2 regions of the Pantoea sp. PGP6 genome follow, and region 1 is predicted to be linked to the other one. Evidence: predicted binding sites of a transcription regulator. Region 1 holds the regulator's gene; the other holds the start of a gene.

The links. Region 1 encodes Fur, which represses iron uptake genes when iron is present. Its sites were predicted from a motif close to ATAATAATGAGAACNACTATCAA; they were not measured.
Region 2: ACLIBF_RS18745 (isochorismate synthase) is a predicted target of Fur. The motif match lies at 11,613-11,635, and genes of this name have one in related genera.

The regions. Positions count from the first base shown of each region.
Region 1 is NZ_JBQBMA010000001.1:3,144,948-3,160,779, forward strand. Features, by position in the region: gene ACLIBF_RS15290 (YbgA family protein) at 1-520, opposite strand, end outside; gene ACLIBF_RS15295 (DUF2517 family protein) at 674-874, opposite strand; gene kdpE (two-component system response regulator KdpE) at 1,132-1,806, shown strand; gene pgm (phosphoglucomutase (alpha-D-glucose-1,6-bisphosphate-dependent)) at 1,846-3,486, opposite strand; gene seqA (replication initiation negative regulator SeqA) at 3,512-4,060, opposite strand; gene ybfF (esterase) at 4,311-5,075, shown strand; gene ybfE (LexA regulated protein) at 5,241-5,516, shown strand; gene fldA (flavodoxin FldA) at 5,649-6,179, shown strand; gene fur (ferric iron uptake transcriptional regulator) at 6,532-6,975, shown strand; gene ACLIBF_RS15335 (hypothetical protein) at 7,046-7,441, opposite strand; gene glnS (glutamine--tRNA ligase) at 7,675-9,342, opposite strand; gene nagE (N-acetylglucosamine-specific PTS transporter subunit IIBC) at 9,495-11,519, opposite strand; gene nagB (glucosamine-6-phosphate deaminase) at 11,852-12,652, shown strand; gene nagA (N-acetylglucosamine-6-phosphate deacetylase) at 12,715-13,863, shown strand; gene nagC (DNA-binding transcriptional regulator NagC) at 13,871-15,091, shown strand; gene ACLIBF_RS15365 (HAD-IIA family hydrolase) at 15,132-15,832, shown strand, end outside.
Region 2 is NZ_JBQBMA010000001.1:3,854,214-3,870,045, forward strand. Features, by position in the region: gene ACLIBF_RS18700 (TonB-dependent siderophore receptor) at 1-614, opposite strand, end outside; gene fes (enterochelin esterase) at 868-2,085, shown strand; gene ACLIBF_RS18710 (MbtH family protein) at 2,189-2,416, shown strand; gene ACLIBF_RS18715 (enterobactin synthase subunit F) at 2,409-6,335, shown strand; gene ACLIBF_RS18720 (ATP-binding cassette domain-containing protein) at 6,375-7,172, opposite strand; gene fepG (iron-enterobactin ABC transporter permease) at 7,169-8,149, opposite strand; gene fepD (Fe(3+)-siderophore ABC transporter permease) at 8,146-9,135, opposite strand; gene entS (enterobactin transporter EntS) at 9,281-10,531, shown strand; gene fepB (Fe2+-enterobactin ABC transporter substrate-binding protein) at 10,526-11,485, opposite strand; gene ACLIBF_RS18745 (isochorismate synthase) at 11,663-12,841, shown strand; gene ACLIBF_RS18750 ((2,3-dihydroxybenzoyl)adenylate synthase) at 12,852-14,468, shown strand; gene ACLIBF_RS18755 (isochorismatase family protein) at 14,488-15,342, shown strand; gene dhbA (2,3-dihydro-2,3-dihydroxybenzoate dehydrogenase) at 15,339-15,832, shown strand, end outside.

The DNA of each region.
Region 1 (15,832 bases):
TCTGATTGAACTCATGCAGAGCGCAGATACGACCAATGAAATTTTCGCGCAGCGCAGGATCGTGCAGTCGTCCATCCTCTTCCAGCGGTAACCACGGCATTTCACGCTGCAGGAATTCAGCAAAAATGCCGGTACCGGCTTTGCGATTGTTGTTGGTGTCTGGCTCGTAAACCCGCACCCGCTCCATGCCGCAGCTGGGGGATTTGGCGCACAGGATATAGCCTGACAGATGATGCAACGATTTCACGCGCTCGGCCGACCAGTCACGCATCCGGTCAGTCACCTCTTCCCCGCCATCTTTGCTGAAGCACAGATGCAGTTCCTCATCACCCTGATTAACCAGGCGTAAGGCTGGGCGCGGCGTCGGCAGACCAATCGCCATTTCAGGGCAGATCGGCTCGAAACGCACAAAAGGCGTGAGGTCTTCGGTAGCGAAAGTAAGGCGCTTGTGTCCACCGTCAAATCTGACGCTTTCACCAAGCAAGCAGGCACTGATTCCGACCGGGATTTTTTCGCTCATACTTGTACAACCTCCGAAATCTTGTAGAGGTTTAAGTGTAGCGTAAATCAGCCAGGAAGACAGCGTTAAGCCAGGGAAAAGCGCGGCTGTTTTAAGAAAAAACGCAAAAAAAAGCCTGGTCCAGTGACCAGGCCGATTCAGCAGATATCCGTCTTACCAGAAAGCGCCGCCAGCGGCTTCTGCTTGCGCCAGCCATACCGGCTTGGCGCTGGTTTTGCACCACATCCGATGCAGATAGCTGTAGAAGCGAGCGCGGTCGCGACGGAACAGCATCACGGGTAACGCAACAACGCCGAGAAGGACCACCAGCGTGCGACGCAAAATGATTTTGGAACGTGGATAAGCCTGATACATGGTTATCACCTCCCGGAGAGTTATAAGGTTCGAATGTGATCTGTGTCTAAGATTACGCCTGATTGTGTAATTTTACTACTCATCAGACCACTTATTTACCCGAAAATGTATCGTTTAAGAATTAACCTGTAATTAAGTTACACGGATGTTATTTCGTGGTTACGCGCAGGTTTAAATCAGCCCGGCGTAACCGGCACGGACGGCAGAAAAATTTGTTGGTAAAGTAGCGCATCACTGTTTATTCAAGGCAGGTTTGCGTGACCACGGTTTTGATCGTTGAAGATGAAAAAGAGATCCGCCGTTTTGTGCGGCTGGCGCTGGAAAATGAGGCACTGAAAGTCTTTGATGCCGATACGCTGCAGCGCGGCTTGATTGAAGCCGCCACCCGTAAACCCGATCTGGTGATCCTCGATTTAGGCCTGCCGGATGGTGATGGTACCGACTTTATCCGCGACCTGCGCCAGTGGAGCGCGATGCCGGTGATTGTGCTGTCAGCACGCAGCGACGAGCAGGATAAAATCGCCGCGCTGGATGCCGGTGCTGATGACTATCTGACCAAACCGTTTGGTATCGGTGAACTGCTGGCTCGCGTCCGGGTCGCACTGCGGCGGCACAGCAGCCAGCAACCCGACGCCCGCGTCACCTTTGCGGATGTGAGTGTTGATTTTGCTGCACGCCGGGTACAGCGCGGCGGCGAGGAGATTCATCTCACCCCGATTGAGTTTCGCCTGTTGAGTATTCTGCTGAATAACGCGGGCAAAGTGCTGACCCAGCGCCAGCTCCTGAGCCAGGTGTGGGGACCGAATGCGGTGGAGCACAGCCACTATCTGCGCATCTATATGGGGCATCTGCGGCAGAAGCTGGAAGCCAACCCGACCCAGCCGGTGCATCTGCTGACGGAAACCGGTATTGGCTATCGCTTTATGCCATAAAAAAAGGCGCCAGAGGCGCCTTTTTCATTGCCCGATTTCTCAGGCGTTTTTCAGTACTTCGCTGACAATCTCTACCGCTTCTTTCTCAATCTGCGCGCGGTGTTCCGCACCCAGGAAGCTTTCACAGTAGATTTTGTAGGCGTCTTCGGTGCCTGACGGACGCGCGGCGAACCAGCCGTTGTCGGTCATCACTTTCAGGCCACCAATCGACGCGCCATTACCTGGCGCAGCGGTCAGACGCGCGGTAATCGGGTCGCCCGCCAGCGTATCGGCGCTCACCATCTCAGGTGACAGCTTCGACAGCGCGGCTTTCTGGGCAGACGTTGCGGACGCCTGCAGACGGTTATAGCTTGGCGCACCAAAGCGCCCGGCCAGTTCATCGTAATGCTGCTGCGGGTTTTTACCGGTGACAGCAGTGATCTCTGCCGCCAGCAGACACATGATGATGCCGTCTTTATCGGTTGACCATGGCGTGCCATCGAAACGCAGGAAAGAGGCACCGGCGCTCTCTTCGCCGCCGAAACCAAAGCTGCCGTCATACAGACCATCAACAAACCACTTAAAGCCAACCGGCACTTCCACCAGCTTACGGCCGATGTCGTTAACCACGCGGTCGATCATCGCGCTGGATACCAGAGTTTTACCAACGGCGACATCCTGGCCCCACTGTGGACGGTGCTGGAACAGGTAGTTGATTGCCACTGCCAGATAGTGGTTTGGATTCATCAGGCCTGCCGGAGTGACAATACCGTGACGGTCATAATCCGGGTCGTTACCGAACGCCAGATCGAACTTGTCGCGGTAAGCCAGCAGACCGGCCATGGCGCACTCAGAGGAGCAGTCCATGCGGACCACGCCATCTTTATCCAGATGCATAAAGCGGAAAGTCTGATCGACAGCGTCATTTACCAGCGTCAGATCCAGCTTGTAGTGCTCAGCGATACGCTGCCAGTAAGCAATACCAGAACCACCCAGCGGATCAACACCAATTTTCAGACCGGCTTTCTGAATCGCCGGGAAGTCGATGACCTGCGCCAGACCTTCAACGTAAGGCTGGATCAGATCTTTCTCGACCACGTGGCCGCTGGCCAGTGCCTGATCGATTGGCAGACGTTTAACTTCTTTCAGGCCATCTTTGATCAGCTGATTCGCGCGATCTTCAACCACTTTGGTGACGTTGGTATCAGCCGGTCCGCCATTAGGTGGATTGTACTTGATGCCGCCATCTTCCGGTGGGTTGTGTGAAGGCGTGATCACAATGCCGTCGGCCAGTGCGCCACCGGCTTTGTTGTGCTCAAGAATGGCGTTAGAGATGGCAGGGGTCGGCGTATAGCCATTATCCTGCTGCACAATCACATCCACGCCGTTCGCCGCCAGCACTTCCAGCACCGACAGGATCGCCGGCTCGGACAGCGCGTGGGTATCTTTACCCACGTAGCACGGACCGGTGATGCCGTTCTTTTTACGCTCTTCTGCAATCGCCTGCGCAATCGCCAGAATGTGCATCTCGTTGAAGCTTTGACGCCCTGCGCTACCGCGATGGCCAGAGGTGCCAAACTTCACCGCATGTTCCGGGTTCGCCACGTCGGGCTGCAGGACATAATACTGTGAGGTTAATTGTGCAACGTTAATCAAATCGCTCTGCTGGGCGGGTTGCCCGGCACGGGGGTGATTGGCCATTGGCGCTTCTCCCTGACGCTTCAGTTTAAATGGTGCCGCAAACTTTCTCTGTCAGTTCCTGCGGGAACTGCATTGAGAGCATGATGTGTTCGATCATGCTGCATTTGCGACCGGTATTGGTATTGGTGATCACCCAGTACGGTGTGCCGGGTACGTGCTTCGGCTTAGTATGGGTGCCATTTTGCAACAGCGTATGCTCATCACCCGCAAAATAGACGCGGGTACGGCCCTGCAGTGATGCAGTTGCCTCAGCAAAGGCTGCGGTATCAAGACGATAGAGCGTTGACAAGATTAGCATAAAGCGATTAACCGCCCGCTTCTGCTCCGCATATTCATCAGAAAGCATCAGTTCACGCATCGCGCGTACCCGATCCTGCGGACGTGAGCCAGCCACGGCAGGCTGAGTCTCTTTCGCCGCACCGGACGCTGCATTTTGTGCCGGCGCAGCAGGTGCTGTCTGACCGGCCGTGAACTTCAGCATACGACGCAGAATGTCGGATGCGCTTTCACCAATGTGTTGCGTGTGGCTGGCAATATAACGGTAGAGCTCTTCGTCAACTTCGATCGTTTTCATCTTATTCCGTACGGTTCTTTCTCATGACAGAACCACTTGTTTCCTGAAAAGCCCTAAGCAAAGTTTGGCGATTCGAAGGGTGAGCGGGTTCTAACATGAGGATTATAAAGTTAAATTCAGGCGGGTTGTTAGCAATCAAACGGTTTACGGGCAAAAGTCAGAATATGTCCTAATGCCGCCGGAACCGGCGCGCCTGAAAAGGTGAATCCATGATAACCTAAGCTTAGGTCTCAAACTTAAGAACTTTGCCATGATTTTGAACGCCCGTCTGCAAACTGAACAATCCCCGACTGATTCCCTGCCCATCCTGCTGATCCACGGCCTGTTCGGAACGCTGGATAACCTTGGCGTGCTGGCTCGCGGGTTAAAAGATGCCGCGCCGGTACTGCAGGTTGATGTCCGCAACCATGGATTATCACCGCGATCCGATCAGATGAACTACGCTGTGATGGCACAGGATATGTTAGAGACGCTGGATGCGCACGGCATCGATCGGGTGGCGGTAATCGGTCATTCGATGGGCGGCAAAATTGCCATGACCATGAGTGCGCTGGCGGCAGATCGTATCGAACGTCTGGTGATGATCGATATCGCACCGGTGGATTATCAGACCCGCCGCCACGACACCATTTTCGCGGCGATCCGCGCGGTAACGGAAGCGGGCGTGACTTCCCGCAGTGAAGCTGCGCAGGTGATGCGTGGCCTGCTTGATGAAGAGGGTGTGATTCAGTTCCTGCTGAAATCTTTCCAGCAGGGTGAATGGCGCTTCAACGTGCCGGTATTGTGGGACAACTACACCACCATTTCTGGCTGGCAGCCGGTTCCCGCCTGGCCGCATCCGGCGCTGTTTATTCGCGGCGGTGACTCCAGCTACCTGGATAATCAGTACCGCGAGGCGTTGATTACGCAGTTCCCGGCGGCTCATGCGCATGTGATCAGCGGCGCGGGACACTGGGTGCACGCCGAAAAACCTGATGCCGTATTACGCAGCGTCCGTCGCTTTTTTGCGCTTTAAAAGCAAATACCTGGCGGCAAATGTTTAGGATTGGCGTCCGGAGTTAGCGTGGAGTATGATGGCGCGCTAAAATTTTGCCGCCGGTCATTTTGCCGCGGTAACGGCCAATAATTTATAATCTGCGCGGCGAGCGTCTGGCGCCCGCACATTCAGTTTCACTAAGCCATGGCAAAAGAACACACTGACCGCACGACGCTCGATCTGTTTGCTGATGAGCGCCGCCCAGGTCGACCCAAAACCAGTCCGCTTTCGCGTGATGAACAGCTGCGCATCAATAAGCGCAATCAACTGAAACGTGACAAAGGGCGCGGGCTTCGTCGTGTCGAACTGAAAATGAACAGTGAAGCCGTCGAAGCGCTCAATACGCTGGCAGAACAGCGCAATCTCAGCCGTAGCGAATTGATTGAACAAATGCTGCTGGCGCAACTCAAACTGGATTAATGCGGGCAAAACGCACGCAGAGGCAAATGTCGAGGCTTTAACCGTTCCGCGGGTTTGTCTCGTCTGCTATTATTCGCTGAAATGTGCTGCGGCACACATCTCATCATCAGGATTTAAGAGGTTATTTTACTCATGGCACTCGTAGGCATCTTCTTTGGCAGCGATACCGGCAACACCGAAAACATTGCAAAAATGATCCAGAAACAGCTGGGTAAAGACGTTGCAGAAGTCCACGACATCGCGAAAAGCACTAAAGAAGATCTGGAAGCGTTTGACATCCTGCTGCTGGGTATTCCGACCTGGTATTACGGTGAAGCGCAGTGCGACTGGGATGACTTTTTCCCGACGCTGGAAGAGATCGATTTTAACGGCAAGCTGGTTGCCCTGTTCGGCTGCGGCGATCAGGAAGATTATGCCGAGTATTTCTGTGATGCGATGGGCACCATCCGCGACATCATTGAGCCGCACGGCGCAGTGATCGTAGGCCACTGGCCGACCGAAGGTTATCACTTCGAAGCGTCAAAAGGCCTGGCTGACGATACCCACTTCCTCGGCCTGGCGATTGACGAAGATCGTCAGCCAGAGCTGACCAATGCGCGCGTCGAGAAATGGGTTAAGCAGATTTTTGATGAACTGCAGCTTAAAGAGATCCTCGAAGCCTGAGGGTAGCCGACTCAATGTGAGCGCCAGCTCACATTGAGGCAACGGAAATTCCTATAGAAATAATAGCCACATTTTTTTAACTTTCTTCGTTTAATCTGTAGAATACCCGCATCGATCTTCCGCTTATTTTCTCTGGCAGCAGATAGGACTAAGCGAAATGTTAACAGACTCCTGCAGAAATCCTCCCCGGCTCGGTGACGTATCCCATACAGCCCCGGGTGATTTAGGCACTCCCCTCGGTTTTCATTTCACTGCATCAGTTCTATAATGAGACGCAAATGAGAATGGGTATAGATCGACATTCAAGGCCAAGCGCCACAAAAGTGAATATAAGTAACAGGACAAAATCCGCATGACTGACAACAATACCGCATTAAAGAAGGCTGGCCTGAAAGTCACGCTGCCCAGACTGAAAATTCTGGAAGTGCTTCAGGAACCTGAGTGCCATCACGTCAGCGCGGAAGATTTGTACAAACGCCTGATCGACATCGGCGAAGAGATTGGCCTGGCCACCGTTTACCGCGTGCTGAACCAGTTCGATGATGCCGGTATCGTGACCCGTCACAATTTTGAAGGCGGCAAGTCGGTGTTTGAGCTGACCCAGCAGCATCACCACGATCACCTGATCTGCCTGGACTGCGGTAAAGTGATTGAGTTCAGCGACGAGTCGATTGAAACCCGTCAGCGCGAAATCGCCACCCGCCACGGCATCAAGCTGACCAACCACAGTCTCTATCTGTATGGTCACTGTGCACTGGGCGACTGCCGTGAAGATGAGACGCTGCACGATCAGTAAGTCTGACGCAGGCTGAAATAAAAAAACCGGTGAATTCACCGGTTTTTTTTGTTCTTTTTTCGCTGTCGGCTCAGGCAACCAGCGTTTCCTGCAGATAACGCCAGCGCGGAATCGAGGTACTGTAATCCAGAATCGCCAGTGCGATGCGGCTCTGATTATTGCCGTTCAGCATCTGCATCTCCCGGTACTGTACGGTGACCTCTTTCTCCTGATGGGAAATGACCACGTGCTCGCAGGTTGCGATACGCATCCCTTCCCGCTGGCCCTGTAGCTGACGGAAAAGATCTTCCACTTCATTCAGGTTCAGCTGAGTTCCGCGCGGGGTAACCATGCGAAAATCGGGATGAAAATAGGACATCATCAGCTCGAAACTGTCATCAGAGCCGGCAGGTTGATTGAAAATACGTTCAATAAGTTGATGTAAAACGACGACACTGTGTTTGGCTTCCTGGGCGAGAACGGTCATTTTTTTTCCTTATATCACTCGCTGAGCTATGTCTGTGAGGGCATAGCCTACCTGAAAGCGGATAATTCACATCTGGTAATTGATTAATTTTTTTAAACTCAGATTTCTCTCACAACTTCGTAACAATCGCTGAAAAAGGCTTGTAGAATAAACCTCGGTGATGGCAAAAATCAGGACAATAAAAAAGGGCGATAAGTCGCCCTTTTGTCATTTTATCAGGTCAGCACCAACGATTATTCGCCAGCTTTAGTCCAAGTATCGCGTAAGCCAACGGTGCGGTTAAACACCAGCTGTGACGGCTTCGAATAGACGCTGTCCGCGCAGAAGTAACCTTCACGCTCAAACTGGTACGGCGTGGTGGCTTCCACATCGCGCAGGCCTGGCTCAACAAAGCCCTGTTTGATGGTCAGCGAGTCTGGATTGATCACCGACAGAAAATCGTCGGCTGCACCCGGATTTGGCACGCTGAACAGGCGATCATACAGGCGGAACTCGGCTGGCTGCGCGTGTTCTGCCGACACCCAATGGATCACGCCTTTGACCTTGCGGCCATCAGCAGGATCTTTACTCAGGGTATCAACATCGCTGGTGCAGTAGATGCAGGTGATGTTGCCGTCTTCATCTTTTGCCACCCGCTCAGCACGGATCACGTAGGCGTTGCGCAGGCGAACTTCTTTGCCCAGCACCAGACGCTTATACTGCTTGTTGGCCTCTTCACGGAAATCCGCCCGGTCGATCCAGATCTCACGGCTGAAAGGCACTTCACGCGTGCCCATCTCCGGTTTAGACGGATGGTTAGGCATGGTGATGCTTTCGTGATGGCCAGCCGGCAGATTTTCGATCACGACTTTCAGTGGATCGAGCACCGCCATAGCACGTGGCGCATTCTCATTAAGATCGTCACGGATGCACGATTCCAGCGACGCCATTTCCACAATATTGTCCTGCTTGGTGACGCCAATACGGCGGCAGAACTCGCGGATTGACGCGGCAGTGTAACCGCGACGGCGTAAGCCAGAAACGGTCAGCATGCGCGGATCATCCCAGCCCTCAACGTGCTTCTCTGTCACCAGCTGCGTCAGTTTGCGTTTTGACATCACCGCATACTCAAGATTCAGGCGCGAGAACTCATACTGACGCGGGTGCACCGGAATGGTGATGTTATCCAGCACCCAGTCATACAGACGACGGTTGTCCTGGAACTCCAGCGTACAGAGTGAATGGGTAATTCCTTCCAGCGCATCGGAGATGCAGTGGGTAAAGTCATACATCGGATAGATGCACCACTTGTTACCGGTCTGGTGGTGTTCAGCGAATTTAATTCGATAGAGCACCGGATCGCGCATCACGATAAAGTTAGAAGCCATATCGATTTTGGCGCGCAGGCAGGCAGTGCCTTCGGCAAACTCACCGCTACGCATTTTCTCGAACAGCGCCAGGTTCTCTTCCACGCTGCGATCGCGATACGGGCTGTTTTTACCCGGCGCAGTCAGGGTGCCACGGTACTCGCGGATCGCTTCCGGACTCAGCTCATCGACATAAGCCAGCCCTTTATTGATCAGTTCGATGGCATAGTTGTAGAGCTGATCAAAATAGTTTGATGAGTAACAAACCTCACCGCTCCACTCAAAGCCCAGCCATTTGACGTCACGCTTGATGGATTCAACGAACTCCATATCCTCTTTGACCGGATTGGTATCGTCGAAACGCAGATTGCATTGCCCCTGGTAATCCTGGGCGATGCCAAAATTCAGACAGATCGATTTCGCATGACCAATGTGCAGATAGCCATTGGGCTCCGGCGGAAAACGGGTATGCACGCTGCTGTGCTTACCGCTCGCCAAATCTTCGTCGATGATCTGACGAATAAAGTTAGTTGGGCGGGCTTCAGCCTCACTCATCTCAAAAATCCTCAATACGAATAGCGGGTGATATGTACCACGAAGTAACGGAGTATGATCCACAAAGCGCCAGAGGGAAACAACCGTTTGTTCAGCCTTTAAAACAAAAAAGGCAGGAATCGCTTCCTGCCTTGTGGCTTCTGTTGCGGGGATTAGCCTTTCACTTGGTACAGCGGGGTTTCACCCGCCACGACCTTACCGCTGGCCAGTAACGTCAGGCCGGCAAAATCATCGCTGTTGCTGACCACCACCGGACTGACCATCGAGCGGGCATTGGCGTTCAGGAAATCCAGGTCCATCTCCAGTACCGGCTGACCGGCCGCCACGCTGGCGCCCTCTTCCACCAGACGGGTAAAGCCTTTACCCTCCAGCGCCACGGTGTCCAGCCCCATGTGCACCACAATCTCAACCCCGTTGTCGGTTTCCAGACAGAAAGCGTGATTGGTATTGAAGATTTTCACCAGCGTACCGGCAATCGGTGCAACCACCCATTTGTCGCTCGGCTTGATCGCCAGACCGTCACCCACCGCTTTGCTGGCAAAGGCTTCGTCCGGTACCGCGTCCAGCGCAACGACGTCACCACTCACCGGTGCCAGCAGCGTGGCGATAACCCGTGATTCACTGTTCAGTACCGCCTGCGGCTTAACGGCTTCCGGTGCAGCTGCATTGCTGCTGGTGGCGGCTACCGGCCCTTTGGTCAGCACTTTTTTCATCGCCGACGCAATGCCTTCTGCCTGAGTACCGACAATAATCTGTACGCTCTGCTTGTTGAGGCGAATCACTCCGGACGCGCCGAGACGTTTAGCCACGCCCTCATTGACCTGCGCTGAATCATTAACGTTAAGACGCAGACGGGTAATACAGGCATCAATGCTGGTTAAGTTGTCTGAGCCACCCACCGCGCCAATATAGCGACGCGCCAGCGTTTCAGTTGCACTTTCACCGTTATCGGTTTTATCGACGTTGACGTCATAACCATCACTCTCATCACCAGCGACTGCCAGCTCACGGCCCGGCGTCATCAGGTTGAATTTTTTGATGGTGAAACGGAACACCACGTAGTAGATGACGAAGAACACCAGCCCCTGCGGGATCAGCATGTACCAGTGCGTCGCCAGCGGGTTACGGGTCGACAGCACCATATCCACCAGCCCGGCGCTGAAGCCGAAGCCGGCAATCCAGTGCATGCTGGCCGCGATGAAGACGGAAATACCGGTCAGCACGGCGTGGATCAGATACAGCACCGGTGCCACGAACATGAAGGAGAACTCCAGCGGCTCAGTGATGCCGGTGAAGAAGGCTGCCACCGCTGCCGCCAGCATGATACCGCCAACTTTGGCGCGGTTTTCCGGCCGTGCGCACTGGTAAATTGCCAGCGCCGCACCCGGCAGACCGAACATCATGATGGGGAAGAAGCCCGCCTGATAGCGACCGGTGATGCCGACAGTTGCCGATCCATCAGCCAGTGACTGTGCGCCGCCGAGGAATTTAGGAATATCGTTAATCCCGGCCACATCAAACCAGAACACGGAGTTCAGCGCGTGATGTAAACCTACCGGAATCAGCAGACGGTTAAAGAAGGCGTAGATACCGGCGCCGACTGAACCCAGTTTCTGGATATGCTCGCCAAAACTGACCAGACCGTTGAATACCACCGGCCAGATATACATCAGGATAAAGGCGACTAAGATCATCAGGAACGACACCAGAATCGGTACCAGTCGGCGTCCGCTGAAGAATGAGAGCGCTTTAGGCAGCTCGACGTGGCTGAAGCGGTTATAGACTTCCGCCGATAAAATACCGACCAGGATACCAACAAACTGGTTTTCAATTTTGCCAAAGGCAGCAGGTACCTGCTCCAGCGGTATTTTCTGAATCATCGCCACCGCAGCTGGCGAACAGAGTGTAGTCACTACCAGGAACCCGACGAAGCCGGTCAGCGCTGCTGCGCCATCTTTATCTTTGGACATCCCGTAAGCGATACCGATAGCGAACAGCACTGACATGTGTTCGATGATGGCGGCACCGGATTTGATAAACAGCGCTGCCAGCGCATTGCCTGCGCCCCAGCTGACTGGATCAATCCAGTAACCGACCCCCATTAATATCGCTGCCGCTGGCAGGGTTGCTACCGGCACCATCAGTGCACGGCCAACGCGTTGTAAGTAACCTAACATTTACCCTTTCCCCCTATGAGCCTGGCTTGTCGCTCTGCGCCGCTTAATATTGTTATGTCGGCTGCAAAGACCTTATGACACTTCATATCACGCAGCGAAGTGTAATGATAAATTAATTCGCCTCGCAAATTAAAACCACCATAACTGTGACTTTTATCACCAAAAAACATCGATTACTGCGGCAACATCTGGCTATACCCGCAAACTTATTTTATGATCCGAAATATTAAGGCGCACTCAGGCCGTGGCGGGATGACAGAATCCGTTTAGGCTGATGAGTAACGCATTGGATTCGCGCGCCCCCTTTTCTATTTTCCTAATTGAGGTGAAACATGAGACTGATTCCTTTAGCTACACCAACCCAGGTCGGCAAATGGGCAGCACGCCATATTGTGAACCGGATTAATGCCTTTAACCCAACGGCAGACAAACCCTTTGTGCTGGGCTTACCCACCGGCGGTACGCCGCTTGAAGCTTACAAGCACCTGATTGAGATGCATAAAGCGGGCCAGGTTAGCTTCAGGCATGTTATCACTTTCAATATGGATGAATATGTTGGCCTGCCAAAAGAGCACCCGGAAAGCTACCACAGTTTCATGTATCGCAACTTCTTTGATCACGTTGATATTCAACCAGAAAACATCAATCTTCTGAATGGTAATGCGCCGGATATTGACGCAGAATGTCGCCAGTATGAAGAGAGAATCCGCGCGCTGGGCAAAATTCACCTGTTTATGGGTGGCGTTGGCAACGATGGTCACATCGCCTTTAACGAACCGGCCTCTTCGCTGGCTTCACGTACCCGGATTAAAACCCTGACGCATGACACCCGCGTGGCAAACTCTCGCTTCTTTAACGGCGATGTCGATCAGGTACCAAAATATGCGCTGACGGTGGGTGTCGGCACCCTGCTGGACGCGGAAGAAGTGATGATTCTGGTTACCGGCCACGTTAAAGCTCAGGCGCTACAGGCGGCGGTCGAAGGCAACGTTAATCACATGTGGACCATCAGTTGTCTGCAGCTGCACCCGAAATCGGTGGTGGTGTGTGACGAGCCAGCCACCATGGAACTGAAAGTGAAAACCGTGAAATATTTCCGCGAGATGGAAGCGGAAAATATGAAAGGCGTGTAACTAAAAATTTGTCGTACCTGCTGTTGCCCCGGGCAGCGGCAGGTCAGGACGGGAGAGAAGAGATGTTCGCATTAGTTAATGGCCGGATTTATAGCGGCCACCAGATTCTGGACAATCACGCGGTGGTGATTGCCAACGGGCGCATTGACCGCGTGATCCCACGTGAGTCGCTGCCTGCAGACGTGGAGCAGCGTGATGTATCAGGTGCCATCATTGCGCCCGGCTTTATCGATCTGCAGCTTAATGGCTGTGGCGGCGTTCAGTTTAATGACGACATCGACGCGCTCAGCGTAGAGACGCTGGAAATCATGCAGCGCGCCAACGAAAAGTCAGGCTGCACCAGCTTTTTACCGACGCTGATCACCAGCAGTGACGAATTAATGCAGCGGGCGATCGAAACCATGCGCGCTTACCTGCAAAAACATCAGCATCAGGCGCTCGGGCTGCATCTGGAAGGTCCGTGGCTGAGCAAAGCGAAGAAAGGCACCCATAATCCGGCGCTGATCCGCCTGCCCGACGCCGCCCTGGTGCAATACCTGTGTGAAAATGCGGATGTGATCACAAAAGTGACGCTGGCCCCGGAAAATGCCGGCAGCGACGTGATTCGTCAGCTGACTGAAGCGGGTATCATCGTCTCCGCCGGGCATTCCAACGCCACTTACGAAGAAGCCAAAGCGGGCTTTTCTGCGGGCATCAGCTTCGCCACACACCTGTATAACGCCATGCCGACCTTTGCCGGTCGTGAACCCGGTCTTATCGGTGCGCTGTTTGATTCGCCTGATGTATACTGCGGCATTATTGCGGATGGTTTACATGTCCATTACGCTAACGTTCGCAATGCGAAGCGCATTAAAGGCGACAAGCTGATCCTGGTAACGGATGCCACAGCACCGGCTGGCGCGGCGATTAGCGAGTTTATTTTTGCTGGTAAAACAATCTATTATCGTGACGGGCTGTGCGTTGATGAAAACGGAACGCTGAGCGGTTCTGCCCTCACCATGATTGAAGCAGTACAGAACAGTGTGGAACATGTTGGCATTGCACTGGATGAAGCGTTGCGCATGGCGTCACTTTACCCGGCACGGGCGATGGGCGTGGAAAAGCAGTTAGGCTCGATCGAAGCAGGAAAAATCGCGAACCTGACTGTGTTTACGCGCGACTTTAAAATCATTAAGACGTTTGTCAACGGAGACGACGTCCTGAGCGAGTAAGCACTGAATGACCACTGGCGGCCAGTCACAAATAGGAAATGTCGATCTTGTTAAGCAACTCAATAGTGCGGCCGTTTACCGGCTGATTGATCAACAGGGGCCGATATCGCGCATTCAGATTGCCGAACTCAGCCAGCTTGCGCCCGCCAGCGTCACCAAAATTACCCGTCAATTGATAGAGCGCGGATTGATCAAAGAGGTGGACCAGCAAGCCTCCACCGGCGGTCGCCGCGCCATCTCCATCATCACTGAAACCCGCAACTTCCATACCATCGGCGTCCGACTCGGACGCAACGACGCGACCCTGACGCTGTTTGATCTGAGCGGAAAATCGCTGGCGCAAGAGGATTATGCGCTGCCGGAACGCACTCAGGAGACGTTGCAGCACGCGTTGTTCAACGCCATCAGCGCCTTCATTGAGCAGCACCAGCGCAAGATACGCGAGCTGATCGCGATTTCGGTGATCCTGCCAGGGCTGGTTGACCCGATTAACGGGGTGATCCGCTATATGCCGCACATCGCCGTCAGTCACTGGCCGCTGGTCGCCAGCCTGAAAGAACGCTTTAGTGTTACCAGTTTTGTCGGTCACGACATCCGCAGCCTGGCGCTGGCTGAGCACTACTTTGGGGCAAGCCGCGACTGTGCCGACTCCATTCTGGTGCGCTTACATCGCGGCACCGGGGCCGGTATCATCGCCAACGGGCATATTTTTCTCGGCAGCAACGGTAACGTCGGTGAGATTGGCCACATTCAGGTCGATCCGCTGGGCGAACGCTGCCACTGCGGTAACTTTGGCTGCCTCGAAACCATCGCCGCCAACGGCGCGATTGAAAGTCGGGTACGTCATCTGCTGAATCAGGGCTATCCCAGCGTGCTGACGCTGGAGGCGTGCCAGATGCCGCAAATCTGTAAAGCGGCTAATCAGGGTGATGCGCTGGCCTGCGAAGTGATCGAATATGTCGGCCGCTACCTCGGTAAAGCTATCGCGATTGCCATCAACCTGTTTAATCCGCAAAAAGTGGTGCTGGCCGGTGAAATCACCGACGCAGAGAAAGTGCTACTGCCCGCGATTGAAGGCTGCATTAACACTCAGGCGCTCGCCGCCTTCCGCAAAAATCTGCCGGTGGTACGTTCGACCTTAGATCATCGTTCGGCAATCGGCGCCTTTGCGCTGGCAAAACGTGCCATGCTTAACGGCATTCTGCTGCAACATCTTCTCGAAGAATAAGCTCAGCCTGCCACTCTGGCGGGCCACATCGGATCTGACTATGACCATTAAAAGCGTAATTTGTGATATTGATGGCGTGCTGATGCACGACAACACGGCGGTTCCCGGCGCACAGGAGTTTTTGCAGCGCATTCTGGCGAAAGAGATGCCGCTGGTGGTGCTGACTAACTACCCTTCGCAAACCGCGCAGGATCTGGCCAACCGTTTCGCCTCGGCGGGCGTAGAAGTGCCGGACTCGGTGTTCTACACCTCGGCGATGGCCACGGCAGACTTTCTTCGCCGTCAGGAAGGCAAAAAAGCCTATGTGATAGGTGAAGGTGCGCTGATCCACGAACTCTACAAAGCCGGCTTTACCATCACCGATATCAACCCTGATTTTGTCATCGTCGGGGAAACGCGCTCGTTTAACTGGGACATGATGCATAAGGCGGCTTTTTTTGTCGCCAATGGCGCGCGGTTCATCGCCACCAACCCCGATACCCATGCGCGCGGCTTTGTTCCGGCCTGTGGCGCGCTGTGTGCCGGTATCGAGAAGATTTCCGGTCGCCGCCCGTTCTACGTCGGCAAACCGAGTCCCTACATTATGCGTGCAGCCCTGAACAAGATGCAGGCGCATTCGGAAGAGACAGTGATAGTCGGTGACAATCTGCGCACCGATATTCTGGCCGGTTTTCAGGCCGGGCTGGAAACGGTGCTGGTGCTATCGGGCGTATCAACCTTAAGCGATATTGATGCCATGCC
Region 2 (15,832 bases), 710 kb from region 1:
CCTTCATCTTTATGCTGCGGCACGTTGTAGTAGGCGCTCCACGAGCCGTGCCACTGATTATCCAGCTCTTTTTTGGTGATGATATTTACCACCCCGCCAGCAGCACCATTACCGTAACGGGCCGCCGCCGGACCACGGATCACTTCAATATGATCAATCATCTCAGGCGGAACCCAGTTGCTGTCGCCGCGCGTATCACGCTCGCCACGCCAGCCCAGACGCACCGAGTTGCGGCTGGTCACTGGCAAGCCATCAACGAGGATCAGGGTGTTTTCCGGCCCCATGCCGCGGATATCGATCTGTCGGTTATTACCGCGCTGGCCGCTGGTGGAGTTACCGGTCAGGTTAACGCCGGGCATGGTACGAATGATTTCAGAGACGTCGCGAGCAGGCGGATGTTTTTTGATTTCGTCGGCGGTGATGGTCGACACACCGGGTGCCTGAAGCGTTTGCTCGGCGGCGGTGACCATCATGGTGCTGTCGCTGGCGGTATCGGATGAGTTGCTGGTGATGCCCGGGTCAGTAGCGGCAGCTACTGACCCGGTAGAAATGAGAGAGGTGGTGACGCCAAGTTCAATCATAATGGCTAACGAAAGCCGGGATAACTTTTTCATTTTTTTATTCCTGGATTGCCAGCGAAAGGCCACTGCCGGCGCGCCGGTGAAAAGGTAAGTACCTTGCCTGCAACGCATTCCAGTTCTCTCCGGACCATCTTCAACAGACCCTCGTCCCGGTCTGAAGCCCGATACGGCAGAGAGGATGCGTGCGCTCCCTGTAGAGCGGAAACACCCTATTGCAAATGAAAATAATTATCAATAGTATTATTCATAACATGCATCACCCCTAATCAAGTGTAGTGATCGACTGATGGCGCGTATGACGTGGTTAAATGAAGTGACCGGCAGTGACGCCTGGTGGCAACAGCAGCAGCAACAGGGCATTCCCTTGATTGAACCCGGCGAAGAGGGAACCTGTCAGGTCACCTTCTTCTGGCGTGATCCCCACGGCGATGAGTCCCACTCGGCGATCCGCCGCGTCTGGATCAACATCACCGGCGTGACCGATCACCATCAGTCCGCCGCCCCCTCCTCCTTAACACGCGTTCCCCATACCGATGTCTGGTGGTGGCAAACCACCCTGCCCGCTGACTGGCGCGGCAGCTACTGCCTGATACCCGATCGCCAGGCAGAGAAATTTGACGGCCAGACTGATATGCAGACGCTGCGCCAATGGTGGAGCGGCAAATTCCCGTCAGCGCAGGCAGACCCGCTCAACCCATTGCGCGGCTGGGCCGGCGGACGCGGCATGCGGGTATCACCGCTGCACCTGCCGCAGGCGCCCGATCAATCGGTGTGGCACGAGGTTGATCGCGGCCAGCCGGCGGCTATCCCGCTGCAACCGCTGCTGTGGCGCAGCGAACGACTGGGTAATCAGCGCACGGTGTGGCTTTACTGCAGTGGCGAGGCCTCTTCCGCCGCACGTCCGCTGGCGTTATTGCTGGATGGACAGTTCTGGGCGCAGACCATGCCGATTGCCGGTCCGCTGCGGCAGCTCACCGCCGCAGGCGAACTGCCACCGGCGGTCTATGCGATGATCGACATTATCGACCGGGAACACCGCAGCCGGGAGCTGACCTGTAATCCTGAATTCTGGCTGGCGGTGCAGCACGAACTCCTGCCGCTGATTCAGCAAACCGTCGCCTGCCGGGTGCAGGGCGACAGCACGCTGGTGGCGGGACAGAGTTTTGGCGGACTTTCCGCAGCTTACGCCACCTTAAGCTGGCCAGAGACCTTTGGTGCCGCCATCAGCCTTTCCGGCTCCTTCTGGTGGCCGGCGCGCGGTAACCCCAACGGCTGGCTACCGCAACAACTACAACAAGGTTTGCTGCAGGCGCCGCCGCGCCGCTTTTATCTCGAAGCTGGACGGCGTGAGCGGCTGATTCTGGCAGCGAATCAACAATTTGAGCGTGATTTAATCGCGGCCGGGCATCAGGTTAGCTATCAACCGTTTGAAGGCGGTCACGACGCGCTCTGCTGGCGCGGCGGCCTGCTGGCCGGATTAAAAGCAATGTGGCAATACCCGTAATTCGCTTATCGGCCCTCTTTCACGCCCGAGGTCGCTCGCGGTCAGCGGCGGCGCGCAGGATGAGGGCGATATCTCGCCTGGATATCACGGGCAGGAGACCAATATGCAACATCTCAATCCGTTCGACGATCCGCAGCAGGATTGTCATGTACTGATCAATAACCAGCAACAGTACAGTTTATGGCCCGCCTTCCGGGCGATTCCGTCTGGCTGGCAGCCGGTATTTGGTCCCCAGCCACAGGCGATCTGCCTCAGCTGGCTGAATGAAAACTGGCACGATATTCGTCCGGTCACCGCCAGCGCTAGCACCAGCCGGAGCGACGATGTCTGAGATCATCATGAACCCGAACCTGACTGAACAGAAAACGTTGCCGCTGGTTGCCGCTCAGCCCGGCATCTGGATCGCAGACCAGTTATCCCCGCACGCTAATGCTTACGCGGTGGCGCATTTTGTTGAACTGCGCGGCGCGCTCAACAGCACGCTGCTGGCCAAAGCAATCGTTGCCGGCATGCAGGAAGCGGATACGCTGAATATGACGTTTGGCGAGCAGGACGGTGAACCACAGCAGTGGTCTGCACCGCAGCGCTTTGCTACGCCGCAGGTGATTGACCTGCGCAATTCAGCCGATCCGGTCGCCGCGGCTCGTGCGCTGATGCAGCAGGATATGTCTGGTGACCTGCGGGTGATAAGCGGCGCGCCGCTGTACCACCACAGCCTGTTGCGGCTGGGTGATGAGCACTGGTACTGGTATCAGCGTTATCATCATCTGGTGGTCGATGGCTTCAGCTTTACCGCCCTGACCCGCCGTATTGCCAATCTTTATAGCGCCTGGCAGCGTGATGAAACGCCCGAGCCGACGCCCTTTACGCCGTTCAGCGAGGTGGTCGAAGAGTACCAGCGCTACCAGCAATCTGCTGGCTGGCAGCGTGATGCGCAGTTCTGGCGCGAAAAAGGCGCGCAGCTTCCCGCGCCTGCGTCGCTCTCCGACCAGCCGCTGGCGGGCCAGAGTGCCAGTACCGATCTGCTGCGCCATCGCTTTGCGCTGGACAGCAATAACTTTCAGGCCCTGCTGGCGCATACCCAACAGCTGCAGCTCAGCGCGGCTGACACCGCGATTGCGCTGGTCTCGCTGTGGCTGGCACGTCTCAGCGGACAAAACGACTTTGCCGCCGGTTTTATCTTTATGCGCCGCATCGGTTCAGCCGCGCTGTGTGCCACCGGTCCGGTGATCAATGTGCTGCCGATGGCGGTGCACAACGATCCGGCCCAGCCGCTCGGCGCGCTGGCGGCGCGACTGGCGGGCGAAATAAAAAAAATGCGTCGACATCAGCGCTACGATGCCGAGCAGGTACAGCGTGATCTGGGCCGTTCCGGCGACAGCGATCCGCTCTACGGACCGGTGATCAACCTCAAGATGTTTGATTACCAGCTCGATTTTGCCGGCATTAAAGGCGTGACGCATCAGCTCGCCTCCGGCCCGGTACGCGATCTGGAGATTGCCATCTACCTCAGCGAACAGGGTGACCTGACGCTGGAACTGCTGGCGAACGCGCAGCGTTACAGCGAAGTAACCCTCAGACAACACGCCAGCCGCGTTGATCTGCTGCTGTCGCAGCTGGCCGCCGATCCCGATCGCCCGTGTGGCGAGCTGGATATGCTGACGCCGGCTGAACATCAGCAGTTAGCCACCCTTAACCAGACGGCAATGCCGCTACCGGCAGAGACGCTGAGCAGCCTGCTGTTAAGCCAGGCGCAGCGTACTCCGCAGGCCCCGGCGCTGGCGGATGAGGCCCATCAGCTTACTTATCAACAGATGCAGCAGCAGGTGGCGGCGCTGGCGCAGCAGCTGATTGCACAGGGTGTGAAGCCGGGCGATATCGTCGCCGTCGCCCTGCCGCGATCGGTGTTCCTGTCGCTGGCGCTGCAGGCTATCGTTAGCGCGGGTGCCACTTACCTGCCGCTCGATACCGGCTATCCTGACGATCGTCTGCAGATGATGCTGGAAGATGCCGCGCCGAAAACGCTGATCACCTGTCATCAGCTGGCCGGACGACTGGCCGCCCTTACGCCGGTCACCCCGCTGTTTTATGACGCACTGTTAACCCCGAACACGTCAGAGATCAGCCAGCAGCCACGCCCGCAGGATGGCGCTTACATTATCTATACCTCCGGCTCAACCGGTCGGCCGAAAGGGGTGCTGGTCAGCCATCAGGCGATCGTTAACCGCCTGCTGTGGATGCAGGATCACTATCCACTCGGCAGCAGTGATGTGGTATTGCAGAAAACCCCGAGCAGCTTCGACGTGTCCGTCTGGGAGTTCTTCTGGCCGCTGATGGTCGGCGCACAGCTGGTGATGGCCCCGCCGGATGCCCATCGCGATCCGGAAGCGTTGCAACAGCTGTTTGCCCGCCATCGCGTTACCACGACCCATTTTGTGCCGTCGATGCTGGCGGCCTTTGTCGCCACGCTGCAGGATGCGGACGCCGTGGCGCGTTGCGCTACCCTGCGCCAGGTGTTCTGCAGCGGCGAAGCGTTACCGGCTGAGCTGTCACGCCAGTGGCAAAAGCTGACCCATGTCGCGCTGCACAATCTCTATGGTCCGACCGAAGCAGCGGTCGACGTCAGCTATTACCCGGCCTCGGGTGAAGAACTGGCGGCGGTCGAAGGTGCCAGCGTGCCAATTGGCTTCCCGGTCTGGAACACCGGCTTACGGATTCTGGATGCCCGTCTGCAACCGGTGCCGCCTGGCGTGGCTGGCGATCTCTATCTGACCGGCGTACAGCTGGCGCATGGCTATCTTGATCGCCCTGACCTGACCGCCAGTCGTTTTGTCGCTGATCCCTATGGCGACGGCAGCCGGATGTACCGTACCGGCGATGTTGCGCGCTGGCTGGCCAATGGCGCAGTCGAATATCTCGGCCGCAGCGACGATCAGCTTAAAATTCGCGGACAGCGGATTGAACTGAATGAGATCGACCACGCCCTGGCTGCCCTGCCCGGCGTGGAGCAGGCGGTGACGCATGCACTGGTGCTGGGTGGCGCAGACCCTCAGCAGGGAGATGCGCGCCAGCTGGTGGGCTATGTGGTGGCGGATCAGCCGATTGATGCCGTGGCGATGCGTCAGGCGCTGGCGACTCAACTGCCTGCGCACATGGTACCGGTCGCTATCGTGCAGCTGGCGGCGTTACCGCTCAGCAGCAACGGCAAGCTGGATCGTAAAGCGTTGCCGCTGCCGCAGACGCAGACAGCGGAAGCGGGCCGGGACCCGCATCCGGGACTGGAAACCACCCTGGCACAGGCGTTCGCCACGCTGCTGGAGCGGGAGTCGATCAGCGCTCAGGATGATTTCTTCGCCCTCGGCGGCCACTCGTTACTGGCGATGCGGCTGGCGGCACAGCTGCGCCGCCGCCTCAATCAGCCGGTGTCGGTCGGCCAGATTATGGTCGCTTCCACGGTGGAAAAACTGGCAGCCTTGCTGAGCAGTGAATCGGCTGAGGCCAGCCGTGCCGGCTTTGAAGCGGTGCTGCCGCTGCGGCGCGGCAGCGGGCCGACGCTGTTCTGCTTCCATCCGGCTTCAGGTTTTGCCTGGCAGTTCAGCGTACTGCAACGCTATCTCGATGCACGCTGGTCGCTGCTTGGCATTCAGTCACCGGATCTCACCAGCCCACTCAATCAGGCATCGCATCTCGATGCGGTGTGTGAGGCGCACCTGGCGACGATACGCCAGCAGCAGCCGCACGGTCCTTACTATTTCCTCGGCTATTCGCTGGGCGGGACGCTGGCGCAGGGTATTGCGGCGCGGCTGGAAGCCGCAGGTGAAACCGTTGCCTTCCTCGGCCTGCTGGATACCTGGCCACCAGAGACGCAGAACTGGGATGAGAAGCGCGGGGAAAACGTACTGGATCCGGCGGTACTGGAAGAGGTTAACCGGGAGCGCGAGCAGTTTATTGCGGCGCAGCGCCAGCAGGCGGGAGAAGGGATGGAGGCGCTGTTTACCACCATCGAAGCCAACTACGCCAGCTCAGTGCGACTGCTGGCCACGGCCCGCAGCGCGCGCTTCAACGGCCGGGCGACCCTGTTCCTGGCGGAACAGACGCAGCAACCCGGTCAGGATGCCGGTCGCGCCTGGTCACCTTACGTTGCCGAACTGGACATATGGCCGCTGGATTGCGCCCACGTCGAGATCATTTCGCCGCGGATGTTTGAACAGATTGGGCCACGCCTGCAGCAACTGCTGGCGGCGTTTTAATCCCCGACCGACTCGCGCCTTCCCGCAGGGGAGGCCGAATCAGCTGGCTGCACGCCCCAGCGGCACAATCATCGGGGTGTGGGCCACCGGATCGTCAACAATCATGCAGCGCAGGCCGTAAATGGTTTCAATCAGCGCCGGCGTCACGATGTCGGCCGGTTTACCTTGCGCAATAATCTTACCGTCCCGCATGGCAATCAAATGGCTGGCGTAGCGGCATGCCTGATTGAGGTCGTGCAGCACCACCACCAGCGTACGGCCATGCTGCCGATTCAGATCCTGCATTAACTCCAGCAGTTCAATCTGATGCGCGATATCCAGCCAGGTCGTCGGTTCATCGAGCAACAGCAGTGGCGTTTGCTGCGCCAGCACCATCGCAATCCAGACCCGCTGCCGCTGACCGCCGGACAAGGTATCGACCTGCTGCTGTGCCAGATCGGCCACGCCGGTCGCCAGCATCGCCTGCTGCACTGCCACTTCATCTTCCTGCCGCCAGCGACCAAACAGCGGCTGGTGAGGATAACGTCCGCGCGCCACCAGCTCACTGACGCTGATGCCGGCGGGTGCATTGGAGCTTTGCGGCAACAGCCCGAGCCGACGCGCCACCTCTTTGGTGGAGTAGTGGGCAATCGCATTGCCATCCAGCAGCACCTCGCCCTGTAACGGCCGGGCCAGCCGGCTCAGGGTACGCAGCAGCGTCGATTTACCACAGGCGTTGGGGCCAATGATCACCGTCAGCTCACCGTCAGGGATCGCCACTGAGAGATTCTCCGCCACGATTTTTTTGTCATAACCGAGCGTCAGCGCGTTGCCCTGCAAACGTGTTGTTACTGTCATTGGCGTCGCGCCTCCCGCACCAGTAGAGCAATCAGATAAAGTCCGCCCAGGCTTACGGTAATCACGCCAACCGGCAGTTGATAGGGCAGGAAAAAGTGCTGCGCGGCGTAGTCAGCGGCGGTTAACAGCAGCGCGCCACATAATGCCGCCAGCGGTAATGCGCCTTTGATTCCGCCGCACAGTCGACGGGCGATCTGCGGTGCCAGCAGCGCAATAAATGAGATCGGCCCGACCAGCGCAGTCGAGGCCGCCGTCAGGATCACCCCGGTCAGCATCAGCAGGATGCGGCTGCGCTCAACCGCTACGCCAAGCGCGCAGGCGGTATCATCGCCCATCTCCAGCAGCCGCATCCGCCGCGCCAGCAGTGCGGTTGCCAGCAGCGCCAGCAGCAGCACGCTGATTACCGGCGTGGTTTTCGCCCAGCTGATGCCGTTCAGCGAGCCGGCGCTCCACAGGCCAGCGCTCAGTGCTGCCTCGAGTGAGGCGCTGATGATAAGCCAGCTGTTAAGCGCCATCAGCAGCGCCCGCACGCTGATACCGACAATGATCAGCCGAAAAGTCTCGACGCCGTTGCGCCAGCTAAACAGCCAGACCACACCCGCCGTCAGCAATCCGCCGATCAGCGCCGCCAGCGTCATGCCTTCCATGTTCTGCTGGAACAGCACCAGCGCCACCAGCACACCGCTGTAGGCGCCGGTGTTGAAGCCCAGAATGTCCGGGCTACCGAGCGGATTTCGCAGCAGCGATTGAAAGATAGCGCCGCTCACGCCGAGCGCCGCCCCGATCAGCAGCGCCATCATCACCCGCGGCAGACGCCACTCCACCACAATCAGCTGAATATTGCGCGCCGCCTCGCCGTTAATCACCTGCCACAGCTGCGCAGCCGTGATCGGCAAGGTGCCGCGCGTCACGCCGAGAAAAGCCAGCGCCAGACACGCCAGCAGCAGCCAGACGCCGTTGAAGGTTACACGCTTCATACTGCACCTCTGCCAGCCTTACGGCGCACCAGCACAATCAGCATTGGCGCGCCGAGGATTGCGGTCACAATCGATACGCGCAGCTCGCCCGGTACCAGCACGCGGCCGAGAATATCAGCCGCCAGCAGCAGACAGGGCGTAATGAGAATGGTGCCAGGCAGCATCCAGCGATGATCGTTACCGAACAGCCAGCGTGCCAGGTGCGGCGTCATTAATCCGACAAAGGCAATCGGCCCCACCGCGGCGGTGGCGGCCCCGCTCAGCAGGGCAATCGCCAGCAGCCCAATAAGCTGGGTGCGGGCAACGCGGGTACCGAGCGCGGTTGCCATATCACCGCCCATGCTGAGACTGTTGAGCGAGCGTGCCAGCAGCAGCGCCAGCAGGCAACCGATCGCCACGGCAGGAAAGGTCGTGCGCAGCATGGTGAAATTACGGATATCCAGCGAACCGCTGTGCCAGAAACGCAGATGATCATAGATGTCAGGGTTGAGCAGCGATAAGCCAGAGGTTAAGCCCTCTAACACCGCGCCCAGCGCCACCCCGGCCAGCGTCAGACGCACCGGATTAACCCGTCCACCACCGATAGCGCCGGTCAGCGCCACCAGCAACGACGCCAGCAGCGCCCCGCTAAAGGCAAAGCCCAGCCAGTCGGCCGGTGAATCGGCACCGAACAGCGCAATGCCCAGCACCACCGCGAAGCCGGCCCCGGCATTGATGCCCAGAATACCGGGATCGGCCAGCGGATTGCGCGTCAGGCTTTGCATCAGCGCGCCCGCCACGCCGAGGCCAACGCCCGCCAGCAGCCCGGCCAGGGTGCGTGGCAATCGGGCGTCACGCACAATGATGCAGTCAGCGCTGGAGCAGTCGGTCAGCAGCGCCTGAGTGACATCATGAAAGGCAATGGATTTGGCACCCAGCATCAGACTGAGCGCGAGGAGCAGCAACAGCAGCATCCCTGAACCTGCTATTACATGGAATTGACGCATAACGTTTAAACCTTCACGAATTCAATGGCATCGCGGTGGATACCTTTATGATAATGATACTTGTTATCGTTCTTACGCGTTTTTTGTATGTTACCATGACTCGTAAACTCAATGATGAGGAAAATGGGTGCAAAAAGGCGACGTTATGAACAAACCCTCCCACTTTATCGATCTCAGCCTGCTGAAAACCCATCCCGCCTTCCGCGCCGTGTTTATCGCCCGATTTATCTCAATCGTCGCGCTTGGCATGCTGGCGGTCGCGGTACCGGTACAGATTCAACAGCTGACACAATCCCCGCTGCTGGTCGGACTGGCGGTCACGCTGGCCGGTGCCGGCATGTTTATCGGCCTGCTGACCGGCGGCGTACTGGCCGATCGCTACGAACGCCGACGCCTGATTTTGTTTGCCCGTTCCACCTGCGGCCTCGGTTTTGTCGCGTTGTGCATCAATGCCCTGCTGCCCGCGCCCTCGGTGATCGCGGTGTTTGTGCTGGGCCTGTGGGATGGCTTTTTTGGCGCGATTGGCGTCACCGCGCTACTGGCCGCCACCCCGGCGCTGGTGGGGCGCGAAAATATCATGAAAGCGGGCGCTATCACCATGCTGACGGTCCGCTTTGGTGCGATCCTGTCGCCGGCGATTGCCGGACTGGTGATCGCCCATGCTGGCGTGGTCTGGAACTACGGTCTGGCGGCGATCGGCACCTTACTGACGGTGCTCACCCTGCTGCGACTGCCAACGCTTGCCCCGCCACCACAACCGCGTGAACATCCGCTGACCGCGTTATCCGCCGGGATCGGGTTTCTGTTCGCCAGCCCGATCGTCGGCATGGCCGCGCTGGTTGGCGCGCTGGTGACCTTAGCCAGTGCGGTGCGGGTACTCTACCCGGCGCTGGCTCCGCACTGGCAGGTCGGGCTGGAGCAACTGGGGCTGATGTATGCCGCCGTGCCACTCGGGGCGGCGGTCGGTGCCTTAACCAGCGGCCGGCTGGCACAGTCGTCGCAGCCGGGTCGATTGATCCTGGCCAGCGCCATTGCCGCCTTTGTGGCGCTGGGCCTGTTCAGCCTGATGCCGTGGTTCAGCCTGAGTCTGGTCTGCCTCTCCGCGTTTGGTTATTTCAGTGCTATCAACAGCCTGGTGCAATATGCCCTGATCCAGACGCTAACGCCGGATGCGCTGCTTGGGCGGATCAACAGCCTGTGGACGGCGCAGAATGTTACCGGTGATGCGCTTGGCGCGGCGATGATCGGGGCGATGGGGTCACTATTGCTGCCGCAGCAGGCGGCAGGCCTGCTGGGTCTGGCCGCCACCGTGCTGGGCGTTGTGATGTGGCTGCTGATGGCGCGTTTGCGCCGTTATCAACCGCCTGCACATGGGCAGGCGGAAACAGCATCATGATTTAGCGAACAGCGCCTCCAGCCGGTTCAGCAGATTGGTGGCGCTGTAGTAATCCAGACGGAAGGTATCCAGCCCCAGCGCATAGACCGCTTTGCTACGCACCGCGGGCGTCTGGGCCAGGAAAGGATTCTTCATCACCTGCTCTGCTGTTTGCGGCTCGGCGGCAAACAGCAGATACGAGTGGCCATTCAGCCCGGCGGCCAGATTTTCCCCTGACAACTGAATAATGTCTTTACGCTGCCCCATGCTGTGACCATGCTGCATGTCGGCAGGTGGCGTAGCCAGGGTGAACCCCAGCTGCTGCAGCAATTTGCCCTGCGCGGATGCCTCAGTCCACAGATTAACTGCGCGACCGTCGCCGTTCCAGACCATGGCGGAGACCGGCTGCGGCGGCAGCGTCAGCGCTGAGCGGAGCGCTTTTTCACGTGCATCGAATGCGCTTACCCGGGCAGCGGCTTGTGCTTCATGGCCGGTTGCTTCACCCAGCAGCGTTACCAGCTGCTGCCAGCTTTTATCGTCGTAGTTGATCACCAGCACCGGCGCGATGGCGGACAGCTGATCGACCAGTTTGATCGCTGAGTCATTGCCGGTGGCACTGACCACAATCAGGTCCGGCGCTTCCGCCGCAATCGCTTCGGCACTCGGCTCGCCAATATAAAGGCGTTTTACGCCGCGCTGTTTTGCCACCTCACCCCACTGACGGAAGAAACCCTGCCCATCGGCCAGCCGGCTGTTGGGTGCCGTTGCGCCGCTGGCGATCACCGGCGCATCTATCGCCAGAAGCGAACCGGTCAGGGTGACGCTGGTCGAGACAATGCGGGTCGGCGCCTGGGATAACGTCACACTGCCTTTTGCGCCCGCCACCGTGCGCGGCCAGCCGTTCTGTGCCGTCGCCGCGAAACTGATACAGAAGAAAAACAGCGCTATCGCCGCCTTTACACCACGTTTAGTCATAAATTTCAGTCCACTTTTATACTGGCTATTTGCCCTGCTGTTTGTGCTGATTTAGCAGGAAAACGCAGCCGAAACACCGCGTATTTATTGACACTTCCGGCTAATCAACGTAGGTTACTGGGCCACAATACAAATGATAATCATTATTAATTATCTTATCATTTATAGGTGAAAATTATGGTGGAATCGTTGACGTTTGAACATCCCTTGTTGCAGGATTTCTCCGCGTTGTGCCGCGGCTTCCTGTTTACTTCTCCCTGGAAAAGCCTGACCACGCAGGGCTGCTTCACCACGCTGACCACCCCGGTAACTGCGGGTGATGTGCTGACAGGGGATTTTCAGCAACAATTGCAGCACCATTTCGCCTCAGCCAGAAAACAGGGTATTACCCACCCTATTCTGGTCGGCGCGATCCCGTTTGACGTCAATCAGCCATCGGCGCTGTTTATCCCCGAATCGTATCAGACCTTTAACCGCGCCGATCTGCATGCGGTCACCTCACCGCCCGACTCTGCCTTGCCGCAGGTGCGTCGCCGTACGGCGGTGCCGGATCATGACATTTTCACCGATATGGTGGCGCAGGCGGTAGCCGCAACGCAGCGTGGCGATCTGGATAAAGTGGTGCTGTCGCGACTGATGGATATCACCGCTGAACAGCCGGTGGATACCGCGGCGCTGATGCAGCGCATCGTGGCGCAGAACCCTAACAGCTATCACTTTCATCTGCCGCTGCCGGAAGGGGGTTCGCTGGTCGGGGCCAGCCCGGAATTAATGATCCGCAAACAGGGTCGGGATTTCAGCTCCTGTCCGCTGGCCGGATCGGCCCGCCGTGATGCCGATCCGATCCGTGACCAGGCCGCAGGCCAGAGCCTGATGCGCTCGGACAAAGATCGCCATGAACATAAGCTGGTGACCGATGCGATGCGCCACACGCTGCAACCGCGCAGCCGGACGCTGTCGGTGCCGGAGGTGCCGTCGCTGATCACCACCGCAACCTTATGGCATCTCGCCACTCTGATTGAGGGTGAAGTGCTCGACCCACGCGAAAATGCACTGTCGCTGGCCTGCCTGCTGCATCCGACGCCGGCACTGAGCGGCTTCCCGCATCAGCGCGCCCAGCAGCTGATACAGCAACTCGAACCGTTTGAGCGTCAGCTGTTTGGCGGCATCGTCGGCTGGTGCGATGACCAGGGCAATGGCGAATGGGTTGTGACGATTCGCTGCGGCACGGTCAATGGGCCACGCGTGCGGCTGTTTGCTGGCGCGGGTATCGTTGCTGACTCACAACCAGAATCAGAATGGCGTGAAACTGGCGTCAAACTTGACACCATGCTTCGCGCTTTTGGACTGCAATAAAGGAACCTGTATGACCATTTCCTACAGCCGCTGGCCTGACGATCTGGCCGCGCGTTACCGCGAAAAAGGCTACTGGCTGGATTTGCCGATGACCGATATCCTCGAACGCCACCAACAGAGCGACAGCGTGGCGGTGATTGATGGCGATCGGCAGTTCAGCTATCGTCAGCTGGCCCGCTTAAGTGACAACCTGGCGGCGGCGTTGCAGCGTCGTGGCCTCAAACCGGGTGATACCGCGCTGGTGCAGCTCGGCAACGTGGCCGAATTTTACCTGACGCTGTTTGCGCTGTTTAAAATTGGCGTCGCGCCGGTTAATGCGCTGTTCAGCCATCAGCGTACTGAGCTGACGGCTTACGCCAGCCAGATTGCGCCCCGCCTGCTGATTGCCGATCGCAGCCATACGCTGTTTGCCGATGACAGTTTTATCAGCCAGCTGTGCCGCGATCATGACTCGCTGCAGCAGGTGATCCTGCGCGGTGACGGTCAGGCTGAAAACAGCCTTGAGGCGCTGCTGGCGGAAACGGCGGGCGATTTCGTTGCTACGCCGACCGCCGGTGATGAAGTGGCCTTTTTCCAGCTTTCAGGCGGCAGCACCGGCACGCCGAAACTGATCCCGCGCACCCATAACGATTACTATTACAGCATCCGCGAAAGTGACGTTATCTGTGGAGTGACTGCCGACACCCGTTATCTGATCGCCCTGCCCGCTGCGCATAATTTTCCGATGAGCTCACCGGGCGCACTGGGGGTCTTCTACGCGGGCGGACAGGTTATTCTGGCGGCCGATCCCAGCGCTACGCTCTGCTTCCCGCTGATTGAAAAGCATCAGGTAACCGATACCGGTCTGGTCCCGCCAGCCGTCAGTCTGTGGCTGCAGGCGATTCAGGAATGGGGCAGCAATGCCGCACTGGCTTCGCTGCAACGCATTCAGGTCGGTGGCGCGAAGCTGGGCGAAACCCTGGCGGCGCGCATTCAGTCAGAGATAGGCTGCAAACTGCAGCAGGTGTTCGGCATGGCTGAAGGTCTGGTGAACTACACCCGGCTCGATGATGATGAAACCACCATTCTGACCACGCAGGGCCGTCCGATCTCGCCGGATGATGAAGTGTGGGTGGCCGATGAACAGGGCAATCCGCTGCCGACCGGCACCATTGGCCGTCTGATGACGCGCGGACCTTATACCTTCCGCGGCTACTACAACAGCCCGGAACATAATGCCGCCAGCTTCGATTCACAGGGCTTTTACTGCTCTGGCGATCTGATTGAGATCACCCCGCAGGGCAACATCATTGTTCAGGGGCGTGAGAAAGATCAGATCAACCGCGGGGGCGAAAAGATCGCGGCGGAAGAGATCGAGAACCTGCTGCAACGCCATCCTGATGTGATCCACGCAGCACTGGTGTCGATGAACGATGAGCTGATGGGTGAGAAGAGCTGCGCCTTTATCGTGGCCCGTCAGCCGGTGAAACCGGTGGCGCTACGTCGTCACCTGCGTGAACTCGGGGTAGCGGAATTCAAACTCCCCGACCGTATTACCTGCGTAGATGCCCTGCCGCTGACCCATGTCGGCAAGGTGGATAAAAAACGTCTGCGCCAACAACTTGCCGATCAACAAGCGCAAGCCTGATCTGTCCGGAGATTTTTCTATGGCTATTCCAAAACTGACCTCTTATCCGCTGCCAGCCGCCACTGAGTTGCCGACCAACAAGGTAAAATGGGCGCTGGAGTCGGGCCGTGCGGCACTGCTGATCCACGATATGCAGCGTTATTTCCTCAACTTCTGGGGCGAGAATAGCCCGCTGGTGGAGCAGGTAGTCGACAACATTGCCCGCCTGCGCCGCTACTGCAAAGCGCAGGGGATTCCGGTGTTCTATACCGCGCAGCCGAATGCGCAGAGCGATGAAGATCGTGCGTTGCTCAACGACATGTGGGGCCCGGGCCTGAATAAGCATCCCGATCAGCAGAAGATCGTGGACGCGCTGGCACCGGATGCCGACGATCATGTGCTGACCAAATGGCGCTACAGCGCCTTCCATCGCTCGCCGCTTGAGTCGATCCTGCAGGAGATGGGCCGCGATCAGCTGATCATCACCGGCGTCTATGCCCATATCGGTTGCCTGACCACCGCCACCGACGCGTTTATGCGCAACATCCAGCCGTTTATGGTGGCGGATGCACTGGCGGATTTCAGCCGCGACGAGCATATGATGGCGCTGACCTACACCGCTGGCCGCAGTGGCAAAGTAGTAATGACCGCCGACCTGATGCCGCTGCCGCTGAGCAAAGACGATCTGCGTGCGCTGATTCTGCCGCTGCTGGAAGATGACGACGTGCCGGAAGATGATGAAAACCTGATCGATTACGGTCTGGATTCGGTGCGGGTGATGGCGCTGGCGGCGCGCTGGCGTCAGGTGCACGGCGACATCGACTTTGTCAGCCTGGCCAAAAATCCGAGCATTGATGGCTGGTGGGCATTGCTGTCACGGGAGCCTGCGCAATGAGCCATTCGTTCGACTTCAGCGGAAAAATTGTCTGGATAACCGGTGCCGGCCAGGGAATTGGCTATCATACCGCGCTGGCGTTTCATCAGGCAGGTGCGCAGGTTGAAGCTTTCGATCAGCGTTTTCACGGCCACGACTATCCGTTTCCCTGCCATACGCTGGACGTGTCCGATCCTGACCAGGTGAAGACGCTCTGTCAGCGACTGCTGGCGACGCAGCCGCGTATTGATGTGCTGGTGAACGCGGCCGGTATTCTGCGGATTGGCGCGACCGATGAGCTGTCGTTTACCGACTGGCAGGCCTGCCTTAACGTCAATGCCGGTGGCGCGTTCAACCTGTTTCAGCAAACCCTGCCGGTGTTCCGGCAGCAGCGGGCGGGCGCAATTGTCACTATCGCCTCCAACTCAGCGCACGCGCCGCGTATTGGCATGTCCGCCTATGGCGCCTCAAAAGCCGCCCTGCGCAGCCTCTGTTTGACGGTGGGTCTGGA